One region of the Pseudomonas sp. HS6 genome, then DNA from elsewhere that is predicted to be linked to it. Evidence: riboswitches for the same ligand, from Rfam matches in the RefSeq annotation. Region 1 holds a riboswitch; the other holds the start of a gene.
The links. A riboswitch is a leader RNA that binds a small molecule or an ion and turns the genes downstream of it on or off. The one in region 1 is predicted to bind manganese.
Positions count from the first base shown of each region.

Region 2: another riboswitch for manganese. It lies ahead of JJN09_RS28190 (TMEM165/GDT1 family protein); the one in region 1 lies ahead of mntP (manganese efflux pump MntP).

Region 1 is NZ_CP067412.1:2,860,613-2,867,982, forward strand. Features, by position in the region: gene JJN09_RS12970 (C45 family peptidase) at 1-725, shown strand, start outside; gene JJN09_RS12975 (MFS transporter) at 775-2,121, shown strand; gene mntP (manganese efflux pump MntP) at 2,137-2,700, opposite strand; yybP-ykoY riboswitch at 2,709-2,878, opposite strand; gene JJN09_RS12985 (ATP-binding protein) at 2,909-4,300, opposite strand; gene JJN09_RS12990 (response regulator) at 4,297-4,959, opposite strand; gene JJN09_RS12995 (PepSY domain-containing protein) at 5,129-5,395, shown strand; gene JJN09_RS13000 (cytochrome b/b6 domain-containing protein) at 5,395-5,940, shown strand; gene JJN09_RS13005 (exo-alpha-sialidase) at 5,992-7,287, shown strand; gene JJN09_RS13010 (hypothetical protein) at 7,287-7,370, shown strand, end outside.
Region 2 is NZ_CP067412.1:6,227,141-6,234,510, reverse strand. Features, by position in the region: gene JJN09_RS28220 (fatty acid--CoA ligase) at 1-441, opposite strand, end outside; gene JJN09_RS28215 (MFS transporter) at 589-1,773, opposite strand; gene JJN09_RS28210 (helix-turn-helix domain-containing protein) at 1,872-2,645, shown strand; gene JJN09_RS28205 (LysE family translocator) at 2,629-3,258, opposite strand; gene JJN09_RS28200 (2-hydroxyacid dehydrogenase) at 3,350-4,315, shown strand; gene JJN09_RS28195 (class I SAM-dependent methyltransferase) at 4,349-5,347, shown strand; yybP-ykoY riboswitch at 5,388-5,510, shown strand; gene JJN09_RS28190 (TMEM165/GDT1 family protein) at 5,599-6,183, shown strand; gene JJN09_RS28185 (M48 family metallopeptidase) at 6,228-7,046, opposite strand; gene JJN09_RS28180 (methyl-accepting chemotaxis protein) at 7,310-7,370, shown strand, end outside.

The DNA of each region.
Region 1 (7,370 bases):
CGCCAAAAACCATTCAGACCTGGGACTGGCACGACACGCTGGTGCCCAACGGCCTGATCCTGCAACTCACCACCGACGCCGGGATGACCGTCAAGCTGTTCACCGAGTTCGGCATGCTCGGCAAGATCGGCGTGAACAGTGCCGGGCTCGGGTTGCACTTCAACATTCTTCACCATGCCAGCGACAACGGCAGCGGTGGGGTGCCGGTGCATGCGATTGCGCGGCGGATTCTGGAGCAGGCGCGCAGCGTCGAAGAGGCCATTGAGTTGGCGCGTACGGCACGGGTCAGTGCGTCCACGGTGCTGACGGTGTTCGCTCGCGAAGACTCGAAAATCCGAGCCTGCAGCATCGAAATGTCGCCCGCTGCCACCGCCGTGGTGCTACCGAACGCGAAGGGTTGGATTACTCACACCAACCATTTCCTCGACCCGAACCTGAGCACTGGCGAACGCACGCCGGACGCCTCGACCACCTACGTCCGCATCGACCACGTGAATGCTTTGCTGAGCGGCATGACCGAGGGCGACCTGATACGCCGGGCCGATGCCATGTGCGGCGCGGCTGGTGAAGAGGCGCCGATCTGCTTCCACCCCGACCTGAGCATGCCGGCCACCGAGCGCTGGGAAACCTTGCTGACCATCGGCATCGACACTGAACAATGCGTGCTCGAATACGCCGCCGGCAACCCGAAACAGTTGGCCCGCAACGGGTACCAGCGTTTCTGAAAAACCCAAAGCAACGCCCCGAAAAACAACAACAAGAGGAGCACCCCACATGGCCAGTCACCCTGCACGCACGACGGGTTCACCGTCGGCGCTGAGAGCCTTCTTCGTCTCCGGCATGGGCACCGCCCTGGAGTTTTATGACTTCGTGATTTACGGGACCGCCGCCGCGCTGGTCTTTCCCAAAGTGTTTTTCCCGCAGATGGACCCGCTCACCGCAACCCTCGTTGCCTTTGGTGCATTCGGCGCGGGGTTTTTCGCCCGACCGTTGGGTGGCATGGTGTTCGGGCATTACGGCGACAAACTCGGCCGGCAAAAAATGCTGGTGATCACGCTGCTGTTGATGGGGCTCAGCACCTTTCTGATCGGCTGCTTGCCGGGGTACGCCACCCTCGGTGCGGGTGCGCCGGCGTTGCTGGTGCTGTTGCGACTGGTCCAGGGTTTTGCCGCCGGGGGCGAGTGGGGCGGGGCTGCGCTGTTCGGCATCGAGTCGGCACCTGTGGGGCGTCGAGGGTTGTGGGGTAGTTTCACCAGCATGGGCATCGGCATTGGCGGGATTCTCGGCTCGGCGGTGTTCGCCGTGGTCAGCGTGGCGGCAAACGATGACCTTGCCGGGTTTGCCTGGCGCATTCCGTTCTGGCTGGGCGGTGTGCTGGTGCTGGTCGGGCTCTATGCGCGGTTGCAGAAGCCGGCGCAGTCGCTCAATGAGCCGAACGTCCACGGGCGCATGCCATTGATCGAGGCATTGCGTGCTCGCCCTCGGGCCATATTGCTGTGCACCGGCATTGCGTTTGGTTACGTGACCATCGCCTATATCGGCAGCACATTTTTCCTGTCTTACGCCACACAGTTGGGCTACGGCAGCACCGATGCACTGATTTTCGACATCGCGTTGTCCGTCGCCATCGTCATCACCGCGCCGCTGTTTGCCTTGCTTTCTGACCGCATCGGCCGGCGCAAAGTGATGATCCTCGGGGCGTTTATCATGGCGGCCGGGTTCTTCATGTTCTTCCCGTTGGTGGGGCTGAAAAGTCTGTTTATTTCCACTATCGCCTACACCGTGATCGGTGCATTCATGGGCGCAACGCAGGGACCGATCCCGGCGTTTCTGGCCGAGCAGTTCCCTCGGGATATGCGCTATTCAGGGATGTCGGCGGCGTACCAGATCGGTGCCGCGCTGGGAGGCGGGACGGCGTCGAGTGCGGCCACGGCCATTCTGATCGCCAACAACCACAACGCGTTGGGCGTGGCGATTTACGGGGCGGTGGCGTTGGGGATCGTGGCGGTCTGCTCGTTCTTCCTCAAGGAGACCGCGCACTTGAGCCTGGAGGAAATCGACGCGCCCTCGAGCGGCGCGCCGACCTCTTCATCGGTGCCGGGGCGTTTGCAAACACCCTGAAACCGGTATGCGTGATCAGGCCGAAAGGTGTTCGTAGAGGATCGTCGCACCGACGATCATCAGCACCACGCCACCAACGATTTCCGCACGCTTGCCGACCACGGTGCCCAGCACCCGACCCAGCATCACGCCGATGGTGACCATGGTCATGGTCGCCAGGCCGATGGCAGCGGCAGCCACCCAGATGTTTACATCGACAAACGCCAGGCCGACGCCGACGGCCAGTGCGTCGATGCTGGTGGCGAAGGCAGTGACCGCGAGAATGAAGAACGAGTGCTGCCCGGGTTTTTCCTCTTCCGCTTCCTCATGCTTGAGGCCGTTGTAGATCATGTGCAGGCCCAGCGCGACCAGCAGGGTGAAGGCGATCCAGTGGTCCCAGTCTTCCACCCAACGGGTGGCGGCCTGGCCGATCAGCCAGCCGATGATCGGGGTAATCGCTTCGATGACGCCGAAGATCAGGCCGGTGCGCAGGGCTTCGGTGAGGCGCGGTTTGTGCAGGCTGGAGCCCTTGCCGATGGCGGCCGCGAAGGCATCCGTGGACATGGCGAGTGCGAGGAAGATCAGGGAAACAGGATTCACGGGCAATACTTCCAGTCGGGCTATGAGTCAACGACACAACCACACGCCCGACTTTCGGCATGGATGTGTCGTCGGTCTCACCAACCAGAAGGTGTTCGCACCACGGCATGTTGCCGAATATGTTGATACGAACGCTTCCGAGGGGCTCGGAAGCAGGTTACTCCCCAACGAGGTCCGGGATCATAGGTAGGCAAACATGAAAATTTCGTTAAATGCCCGGCGCAGGTTCGGTTGATCCCGGAGGGAATCGCAGCTCGGCGCACAACCCGCCTTCAGGCCGGTTGTACAGCTGCAGGGTGCTGCCGATCTTGCTCACGATCATCTGCACAATCGCCAGCCCCAGACCCGCGCCATTGGCGTGGCCCTCGCTGTAGAAGCGTTCGAACAACCGCGCATATTGCTGCTCATCGATGCCGGGGCCGGCATCTTCGACGCTGATCGACACCGCTCCACAGGCCTGTGGTTGCACCTGTACACGCACCTCGCTGCCGGGCGGGGCGAAGTTCAGCGCATTGGTTACCAGATTTTGCAGAGCGATGGCCAACGCCACCGGATCGGTATCGACCGGGCAGTGATGATCGCTGTCGAGGATCAGCTCGACGTCTTTTTCCAATGCCAGCGGCGTCAGCTCGGCCAGTTCCTCGCGCACCAGCGCGGTCAGTTCGACGCGAGAGTTTTCCGGGGACGCCAGACGCGGCTCGATGCGCGCCATGGTCAGCAACTGGCTGGCGATGCGCGTGGCGCGGTCCACGGCGCTGACCAGAAAATCCAGCGCTTCTTCGCGTTGTTGCGGAGTGTTGGCCAACTGCGCGTTCTGCGCATGAATCCGCAGGATCGCCAGCGGTGTACGCAACTCATGCGCGGCGTCGGCGATAAAGCGTCGCTCCCGGGCCAGCAGGTTGTCGATCTGTTGCAGCAGGCGGTTGAGCGCGGTCTGCATCGGCTCAAGGTCCTGGGGCAGGGGGCTCAGGTGCAGCGGTTTCAGAGTGTCGGTGTCGCGGCCGCGAATCGACCGGGCCATGGCCCGCAGTGGTTGCAAACCCCAGCCGATGGTCAACCAGATCAAAATGGTCAGCAGCGGCACGCCGATCAGGCTCGGCCACAGGGTATGGCCGACGATTCGGGTGATCAGGTCCTGGCGGATGTCGTCGCGCTCGCCGACCCAGATCAACAGGCCTTGTCGTGGATCCTGGAGCAGGAAGGCGCACCAGTCGCGGCCGTTTTCCATCAGGTCATGGGCCCCGAGGGTGGTGGGTGGTGCATCCAGAATCGGCGCCTCGGCCGAACGCATCAGCAACTGACCGTCGTTGCGCCAGACCTGAAACGTCAGCCGCGTCTCGTAGGGATGCGCCGCTTCGCCATCGCCGACCCGGCTCATCGCTTCGTCGAAGGCCTGATGCAGGCGCTCCCAGTCGTTGTCACCGGGCGCACGCTGGGCCAGCACGCCTTGCAGCAGGCGGGCACTTTGCGCCAGTTGGGCGTCGTAGATTTCTTCGATTTCATGGTGGCTGTAGCGCAACACTGCCCAACTGATCAGCACATCGCCGAGCAGCACGATCATCAGCACCGGCAGCAGAATCCGCGCGCGTATCGAGTTCATGGCTTGAGCTCCACGACGTAACCGACTCCACGCACCGTGCGGATCAGCTCGGCGGAAAGCTTCTTGCGCAGGTTGTGGATCAGCACTTCCAGGGTGTTGCTTTCCACCCGTTCCTGCCAGCCGTACAAGGTGCGCGACAGGCGTTCGCGGGTGACGACCTTGCCGGGGCGGGCCATCAATTGATGCAACAGCTGATATTCCATCGGCGTGACCACCACCGTGTTGCCTCGCCAGGTGACTTGCTGGCTGACCGGGTCGAGGCAGACGCCGGCATGTTCCAGCACCGGTTGTGCGCGGCCCTGACTGCGCCGCAGCAAAGCGCGGATGCGCGCCTTGAGTTCGTCGACATCGAACGGCTTGACCAGGTAATCGTCGGCGCCGGCATCCAGCCCGGCGATGCGTTCGGCGGTGCCGTCGCGGGCGGTAAGGATCAGCACTGGCAAATCATGCTGGGTGGCGCGCAATTGTTGCAGCAGCGCAAGACCGTCGAGCCTTGGCAGGCCGAGGTCGAGCAGCAGCAGATCAAAGCTTTCGCTGCGCAACGCGTGCAGCGCACTGACGCCATCCTGCAGCCAGTCGAGGGTGTAGCCCTCGTTGCTCAGGGCGACGCGGATGCCCTGGCCGAGGGCGCGGTCATCTTCGACCAGAAGTAGGCGCATGGCATTTTCTCTGTAGGAAATCGGGCGCGTGATCGGCGGCATCATGCCGCTCGCGTTGCTGCCGTGGCAGTCCCTGAGGCGGCGAAGATGTTACGACTCGTTGCCAACTAAGCTTTCGTTAAGGTTGGTTTTGCACAGTGAAGCCTTTCCATCCAGCGAGAGTGCTTCCATGCGCAAACTTGTGCTGTTGTCCCTGATTGTCGCTAGCCCCCTGGCCATCGCCGGCCCGCAATGCACCACGGCCGAACGTTCGCAGTGGCAGGACCAGAAGGTGTTTCAGGAACAACTGAAATCCCAGGGCTACGAAATCAGCAAGTTCAAGGTCACCGACGGCAACTGCTACGAGATCTACGGCTTCGACAAGGACAAGCGCAAGGTCGAGATCTACCACGATCCGGTCAGCGGCAAAGCGGTGAAAACCGAGATCAAGGGCTGATGCCACGCGAGTCCCTGCGCCTCTGGGATCCGGTGGTGCGGGTGTTTCACCTGTCCATCGCCGGGGTCTTTGCGGCCAATTACTTCTTCAATGAAGCCGGTGACGACTGGCATGTCTGGCTCGGTTATTACGCCATGGGCTGGCTGCTGGTGCGTCTGGCGTGGGGATTCGTCGGGCCGCGCAGTGCGCGTTGGTCGGACTATTGGCCGACGCCGTCACGACTGGCGGCCCATGTCCGGTCGCTGATCGCCGGGCGGCCTGAACATCGCCTCGGGCATTCGCCGATTGGTGCACTGGTGATGATCGCGATGCAGCTGGCGATGCTGACCGTCGGCATCAGTGGCTGGGCCATGGAAGAAGTCGATGCCCTGTGGGGCGCCGACTGGCCGCTGCAAGTCCACGAAACCGCCGCCGATGTGTTGCTGGCATTGGTCATCGTGCACATCGCGGCCGCGCTGATTGAAAGTGTTCAGGTGCGCGACAACCTGCCGTTGTCGATGCTCACCGGGCGCCGGCGTCGTCTGCCGGACGATCCGGGCCAGTGACAGGGATGTTCTTTCGATGGATTGCCATCTCGTAACTGCCATGAGCTGCCTATGCGTGCCTTGTTCTTTCGCTTGAGATTCGTTATTGCCGCGCTTGCCGTGAGCCTGATTTTTATCGCGGCGTGGCGCAGTCACCCGGAGCATGTGCTGGCGCCGTTCGCGGTTGAAACGCCTGCTACCCAAGCTTCGGCGAACGCTGCGGAACCGATGTACAGCAGCCGTTTCGTGTCCTCCGAACTGGATGATTTCGTGCACTCGTCCTCGGTCACTGCGTTGCCCGGCGGCGACCTGATGGCCGTGTGGTTTGCCGGCTCCCGCGAAGGCGCCGCCGACGTGCAGATCCGCACCGCGCGTTTCAACGCCAAAACCGCAGAGTGGGGCGCCGAACAGGTGCTGGCCACCCGTGAGTCAACCGTCGCCGGCACGCAGCGCTACATCCGCAAACTCGGTAATCCGGTGATCGCCCTCGCGCCGGATCAGCGTTTGTGGATGTTCTACGTGTCGGTGTCCGTCGGCGGCTGGGCCACCAGTGCGATCAACGTGATGGTCTCCGATGATCTGGGGCGCAACTGGACGGCGCCGCGACAGCTCATCACTTCGCCATTCTTCAACATCAGCACCCTGGTGCGCGCCGCGCCGGTGTTCCATGCCGATGGCTCGATCGGGCTGCCGGTGTATCACGAGTTCATGGGCAAGTTCGCCGAGTACCTGTACCTGAGCGCGGACGGCGCCGTGATCGACAAATTCCGCATCAGCCGGGGCAAGCATTCGCTGCAACCGACCATCGTGCCGCAGGACGAGCGCCGCGCCGTGGCGATGCTGCGTTACGCCGGTGAAACCCATCACAAGGTGCTGGCCAGCCGCACCGAAGACGCCGGGCAGACCTGGAGCGAACCGTATCCGCTGGAGCCGGCCAACCCCAACTCGTCGCTGGCGGCGGTGGGTACGGCTGATGACGGTTTGCTGGTGGCGCTCAATGACCTGCGCGACGGCCGTTTCAAGCTCAGCCTGTACGGCACCGACGCCAACCTCAACGACTGGCGCAACGTGATCGAACTCGACCAGTCGCCCGATCCCCTCGGCCAACCGTTTTCGCCCGAGGCCTACAAGGCAATCATCGGCGAAGGTTTTCGCGCCTCAAGCGGCGCTCAGCGTTTGCCGCTGGAACAGCGTTTCCTGAGCAACCTCGACTACCGCGTTTGCAAGCCCGAAGGCTGTGAGTTCGAGTACGAATACCCGTACTTCAGCCGTGGCAGCGATGGCCTGTATCACCTGGTTTATTCCTGGAACAACACCTTCATCAAACATGTCAGCTTCAACGATGCCTGGCTGGCGGAGCGCCTGTGATGCTGTTTCTCTGGCAAGCCCATTTGAGTTTCATCCTGCTCGGTTTTGTTTTGCTGGGTTCCTTTCAATTCACCCAACGCTGG
Region 2 (7,370 bases), 3.2 Mb from region 1:
ATCGGTCAGCAGCAGGGTTTTCTCCACCGTCGTCAGGTGCGGCGCGATGGCCTGGTACAGCCCGACGAACTCGCTGTTGACCAGCACGAAGCGGTCCTCGGCGTGGTTCATGGTGTAGAGGATCTGTTCCGGCGACAGGCGCACGTTGATGGTGTGGATCACCGCGCCGATCATCGGAATGGCAAACATGCACTCCAGGTAGCGATGGCTGTCCCAGTCCATCACCGCCACGGTATCGCCGGCCTTCACGCCGGAGGCCGTCAGTACGTTGGCCAGTCGCGCGACGCGTTCGATCAGCGTCGGGTAGCTGTAGCGCAACTGGTCACGGTAGACGATCTCGCGGGTTTTCTCGTAACGGGCACCCGACATCAGCAGCCGTTTAATCAGCAATGGATACTGGTAGGCCCCTTCGGCCGGCGGAATAACGCGAGTCTGCAACATAAGAATCCCTTTTCTGACTGCACGGTGTTGGCGTTGGAGTTTTGTACTCTAGAACCCTTATACGCCAGCCAAATCAGCCAAAGGAATGATTTGCAGAGCCGTACAAATGCTAGCTTTGCGCCAGCATTTGCCGGTATTCGTCACCGATCAGGCCGTTTGCCCTACAGCTGCTTCGGAAGGGGTGCGTGGGAAAACCACTGCTGCGAGGAAAGTCAAAGCGCCAAATCCGGCCAGAATCAGGTAAAGGCCCACAAAACCATGGCGCGGTTCGACATAAGAAATCAGCGGAATCGCCGTCGCACTGGCACCGAACGATAAACAGTAACGCAGGGCAAATACCCGCGACTGCCATTGCGGCGCGACGAAGTTGGCGACCATCGAATCGTTCACCGTCACCTGACCGAACACCACGAACATGAATGCCGCCCCGACCGCGATCACCGCCCAGCCATCGACATACGCCAGCGCAAACAGTAACGGCGCCTGGCACAACGTCAGTGCGATAAACGGCCACTTCAGGCTGACGCGGTGCAACACCCGGCCAATGCTCAACTGCGCAATCGCCCCGAAGGCGTATGCCAGGCTGACCACCACACCAAGGGTCTGCGGCGAGGCGAACAGGTCATGCAAGCGCTCCTGGAACAGTTTCGGATAGGTCATGGTGGTGGCGTTGAACACCACACCACCCGTTGCCGTGGCCAAGGCCAGCACGCCGAACACCATGACCATCGAAATGCGCTGGCCGCCGGCGCCCTTGAGCGCGGTGTGCGGGCGCTTGGGGATTGGCTCCTCGCGCACCTGCAAGGCAAAACCGATTCCCAGCACGATCGCCACCGCCCCCGGTAACAGGAATGCCGAGCGCCAGCCGAACTGCGCCATCAACAGCCCGCTGACCAGCGCCGAAAACGCCACGCCGAGGTTGCCCCACATGCCGTTGATACCGATCTCGCGCCCGCGATTCTGCGCGTAGGCCACCAGCATCGCCGTGCCGACCGGGTGATAGATCGCGGCAAAAATGCCGATCAGGGTCAGGCCAATTACGAGCATCGTCGGGCCGTTACTGAGGCCAGTGAAGATTGCCGAAGCACCGATGCCGAAGAAAAACACCAGCATCATCCGTCGCCGGCTCCAGTGATCGCCCAGCCAGCCGGCCGGTAACGAACACGCACCGAACGCGATGAAACCTCCCAGCGACAGGCCGATTAGCGCGGCGTAATCGAGGGCAAAGGCCTGGGTCATACCAAGCACGGCGGCGGGGAAAATCAGCATGAACATGTGATCGATCACATGGGCTGCGTTGATGTAGCGAATGACATTTCTGGATTGATTCATCGCGGCACGCTTTTCTTTTTATGAACAGGGAGGGTGTGAGCGCCTATGCTAAGTTGGCGAAAAAGCGCATTCCTGCCATACAAGTCAGTGAACCAGACATGTTGATCAGCCATTTCGAACACGGCCCGGTGAGCGCCTATCCCCGGGATTATCTCGACGGCGCGCACCAGCCGTTGCACCTGCATCGAGAGGCGCAATTGCTGTACGCAGTGAGCGGAGTGATGCGAGTTGTCACGGCGCAGGGTGCATGGGTGATTCCACCGACCCGCGCGGTGTGGATTCCACCGGAAGTCGGGCATGAAATCTTCATGTCAGGGGATGTGCAGATGCGCTCTTTGTTCATCGCCCCCGAACTGTCGCCGGCCAGCCTGCAACATTGTTGCGTGCTGGCGGTGACGCCGTTGCTGCGCGAACTGATCCTGCGCGCGGTGCAGGGCCCGCCCCATGCCGACAACCCGCTGATCCAGCAATTGATGCTGGAGGAACTGGCAGGCCTCGAAAACCTGCCGCTGCACATTCCGATGCCCGGCGACCGCCGCCTGCAAAGCATTTGTCTGGCCTTGCTGCGCACCCCGGATCATCCCAACACCCTGGAAGACTGGGCACAGCAGGTCGGCGCCAGCTCACGCACCTTAGCGCGGCTGTTCCAGCAACAACTGAAGATGAATTTCAATGCCTGGCGCCAGCAACTGCGCCTGATGGAAGCCCTGCCCCGTCTGCTCGCCGGGGACAGCGTGCAGAGCGTGGCGCGGGATCTGGGTTACGGCAGCGCGCGGGCGTTCAGCGCGATGTTTCGCCGTTTGCTCGGGGACAATCCCCGGGAGTACCTCAACGCCCTGAATCAGCTCAGCTCGATCAATGCATCTCGGTGAACGCGAGTTTCACGCCGATGGCAATCAGCACGGCGCCCATGGTGCGGTCGAACCAGTGACCCATACGGGCGAAACCGGCGCGCACGCGCTGTTGGCTGAACAGCATGGCCACCAGGCAGAACCAGGTAGCCGTCGCGACGGCCAGGTAAATGCCGTAACCGGCCTGTACCGCCAGCGGTGTGTGCGGGTTGATCACCACGGTGAACAGCGACAGGAAAAACAGCGTGGCTTTCGGGTTCAGACCATTGGTCACGAAGCCTGAGGTGAAGGCGCCACGGGCGGTGCGTTCGCCGGCCTCTTTATGCAGATCGTCGGTGACGGCCGGTGCCGGTTGCGCGCGCAAGGCCTTGAAGCCGATGTACAGCAGGTAAGCGGCGGCGGCCCATTTCAGGGCGTTGAACAACACGATCGATTGGGAAACGATCAGGCCGATGCCCAGCAGCGAATAACCGACGTGCAGGAAAATCGCCGTGCCTACGCCCAGTGCCGTCCAGGTGCCGGCGCGACGACCATGGGTCACGCTCTCGCGCACCACCACGGCAAAGTCCGGGCCGGGGCTGGCGACGGCCAGCAGGTGGATCAATGCAACGGTCAAGAACTCGGTCCAGTACATGGGGGCTCCTTTCGGCCAAGCGTAACGTTTTGTTTCATCTGGTAGGCTCGGCAGATTACGCCTTCCCTTCAAAGCACAACAGGTACAGTTGATGACGAACGCCCACCGCGCCGTATTCCTCGATCACCCTTCCCTGGACCTGGGCGACCTTGACCTCGAGCCGTTGCGCGCCTGCTTCAGCGACCTGCAACTGTTCGCCCAGACACTGCCTGCGCAGGTTGCCGAACGCCTGCAAGGCGCGACCGTGGCCATCAGCAACAAGATCCTGATCGATGCCGCCGCCATGGCCGCCAATCCACAACTGAAACTGATCCTGATCACCGCCACCGGCACCAACAACGTCGATCTGGCCGCCGCCCGCGCCCAGGGCATTACCGTGTGCAACTGCCAGGGTTACGGCACACCGTCAGTGGCGCAACACACGATCATGCTGCTGCTCAATCTCGCCACGCGGTTGGCGGACTATCAGAAAGCCGTCGGCGAAGGCCGCTGGCAGCAGGCGAAACAGTTCTGTCTGCTGGATTACCCGATCGTCGAACTGGAGGGCAAAACTCTCGGCCTGCTCGGGCATGGCGAGCTCGGCGGCGCGGTCGCGCGACTGGCCGAAGCCTTTGGCATGCGCGTGTTGCTCGGACAGATTCCGGGGCGCCCGGCCCGGCCGGATCGCCTGCCGCTGGAAGAACTGCTGCCACAGATCGACGCGCTCACCCTGCACTGCCCGCTCAATGAACACACCCGGCATTTCATCGGTGCCCGCGAGCTGGCGTCCATGAAACCTGGTGCCTTCGTGGTCAACACCGCCCGTGGCGGGCTGATCGACGAACAGGCTCTGGCCGATGCCTTGCGCAATGGCCATCTAGGAGGCGCAGCCACCGACGTGCTCAGCGTCGAACCACCGACCCACGGCAATCCGTTGTTGGCTGCCGACATCCCGCGCCTGATCGTCACCCCGCACAACGCCTGGGGCAGTCGCGAAGCGCGGCAGCGGATCGTGGGCCAACTGGTGGAAAACACCGAGGCGTTCTACAGCGGTAAGGCGCTGCGGGTCGTCAATTGATAAACTGCGGCACTTTTTTCCACAGGAGCAGTTATGGATCCGCGCAGTGAAGTACTGCTTCGTCAGGTCGAGTTATTCCAGGGTTCGCTGTTGCTGGCCGGTCTGCCTGCCGACGACTTGCTCGGACGCCTGCCCAACGCTTTCGGTTGGTGCTGGCATGCCGGCGATCAGGCGGCGCTCGATGCACGCTTTGAAGGACGCAGCCATTTCGGCGTGAATGTGCCTGAGCGCGAGTTCGACAGCGCCGTGGTGTTCCTGCCCAAGTCCAAAGACCTGACCGATTACATCCTCAACGCCGTGGCCTCACGCCTGGGCGGGCGCGAAGTGTTTCTGGTCGGGGAAAAGCGCAGCGGCATCGAAGGTGCGTCCAAGCAGCTCAACCCGTTCGGCAAGCCGCGCAAGCTCGACAGCGCGCGTCATTGCCAACTCTGGCAAGTGACGGTGGCCAACGCTCCAGAAGCCAAATCCCTGGAAAGTCTTGCCCAGACTTACGAACTGCCGCTGGCCGAAGGCCCGCTGAAAGTCATCAGCCTGCCGGGCGTCTTCAGCCATGGCCGACTGGATCGCGGTAGCGCCCTGCTGCTGGAACATCTGGACAAACTGCCGAGCGGTCACCTGCTGGATTTCGGTTGCGGTGCCGGCGTGCTTGGCGCGGCGGTCAAACGTCGCTACCCGCACAACCAGGTCACTTTGCTCGACGTCGATGCATTCGCTGCCGCCAGCAGTCGCCTGACGCTGGCAGCCAACGGTCTGGAAGCCGACGTGTTGACCGGTGACGGCATTGACGCCGCGCCGATGGGTTTGAACGCGATTCTGAGTAACCCGCCGTTCCATGTCGGCGTGCATACCGACTATTTCGCCACAGAGAACTTGCTGCGAAAAGCAGCCAAACATCTGAAAAACGGAGGCGAACTGCGCCTGGTGGCGAACAGTTTCCTGAAGTACCAGCCGCTGATCGAAGAGCATCTGGGCGTGTGTGCGATCAAGGCCGAAGGCAATGGTTTCCGGATTTACCGGGCCAAGCGCGGCTGAAAATTAGCACTTGCCGAATGGATTCTGCCTAGGCAGAATCCGCTCCGTCCTAGGGGAGTAGTCTCCCACGAGCGCCATGCTCGTCCGGCATACGTCAACATACTTGATCCTCAGATCATGGCGTATGCGACCCAAGCGTCCGCAGCAGACGGATCGCAGGGTTTGACAAGACCTATGACACGCACACCTTACCCGGGGCGGGAAGGCTGTACGTGTCATAGCCGTGTCGACCCGCCCCTTAGGAAATCCTGATGCTGGACTCGTTACTCGTTCCCACCGCAATCGTTGCCTTGGCCGAAATCGGCGACAAGACGCAACTGCTCGCGCTGATTCTCGCCGCTCGCTTTCGCAAACCCTGGCCGATCATTGCCGGTATCGTTGCGGCGACCCTGGCCAACCACGCGGCAGCCGGTGCGGTAGGCGCCTGGTTCGGCAGCTTCTTCTCCGATACGGTCCTGCACTGGATTCTCGCCGCGAGCTTCACCGCCACCGCCCTGTGGACGCTGGTGCCGGACAAAATGGACGACGATGAAGCGAGCACCGCCCGCAAGTTCGGGCCGTTCCTGACCACGCTGATCGCCTTCTTCCTCGCGGAAATCGGCGACAAAACCCAGATCGCCACCGTGATGCTGGCCGCGCAATACCCGGAACTGTGGCTGGTGATCATCGGCACCACGCTCGGCATGTTGATTGCCAACGTACCAGTGGTTCTGGCGGGTAACTTTGCCGCAGACAAATTGCCATTGACCCTGATCCGTCGCCTCGCGGCTTCGGCGTTCATGATTCTGGCGATCGTCGCGGTATACAAGGCGATGCAGAGCAGCGGCTGGGTCTGATCCGGCAGATCGCTCCCACACTCGGTGTGGGAGCGATCATTGTTTCAGGACTTGGGCGCTTTCTCGTAAAGCGGCATGACCTTCGGAATGGCCGCCTGCAATGAGGCGATCCGGCTGGACGATGCCGGGTGAGTGCTCATGAACTCTGGTGGTGCACCTTCGGACGCCTTGCTCATCTTGTTCCACAGGGTGATCGCGGCGTTCGGGTTGTAGCCGGCGCGAGCGGCCAGTTCCAGGCCGATCAGGTCGGCTTCGTTCTCGTTGGCGCGGCTGTTGGGCAGCGTCATGCCGTAGTTGGCCACGGTGTCGGCCAACGCCAGGCTGTCCTGACCCAGGCCGAGCAATGCGCCAGCGCCCTGCTTGGCCATCTCGATGCCATAGGCCTTGGACATCGCTTCACGACCGTGCTCGCGCAGGGCGTGGGCGATTTCATGGCCCATGACTGCGGCGATTTCATCGTCGGTCAGTTTCAGGCTGTCGATCAGCCCGGTGTAGAAAATGATCTTGCCGCCAGGGCCGCAGTTGGCATTGAGCTCGTCACTCTTGATCAGGTTTACTTCCCACTGCCACTGCGCCGCATCCGGACGGAAGTTCGGCGCCTGGGCGATCAAGCGGTTGGCAATCGCCTGAACCCGTTTGGCTTCGTTGCTGGTCTTGTCCAGCACACCTTTGCTGGACGCCTCGCCAACGGTCTTCTGATAGGACTGGGCATACATCTGGTCGACCTCTTGCGAGGACAGCATGCTGAACATGTACTGCTTGCGCTCCACGCCCACGGCACCGCCGCTGGTGGTGTTGACCGACTGACAACCGGCCAGCAACAGCGCCGCGCTCAGTGCACCTACAACCAATGTCTTGTTCATTCAAAAGCTCCCTGAAAACATGCCGCGTATCCTAGGCGGGTAATTGTATCGACGCCAGATACAACAGACGTGATGCACGCACTTTCAGAAGGCGCCCGCCCGACCTGTAGGAAAAAATTCACATCCCCTTGCAAGCCCTTTGCAACTGCGTCGCGTACTGATCCATTTGCGACATCCACCTTCAATTGCTCGCACTTCGCCTCATGGCGCAATAGTGGCTGCCGATACAGCAGCGCAGACGTCCTCTTGCGTGCGGAGCTTCCATGAAATTCAAGTCGATCCAGTTTTCCGTGGCGGCCCTGGCCGGCGCCATCGTTCTCAGCG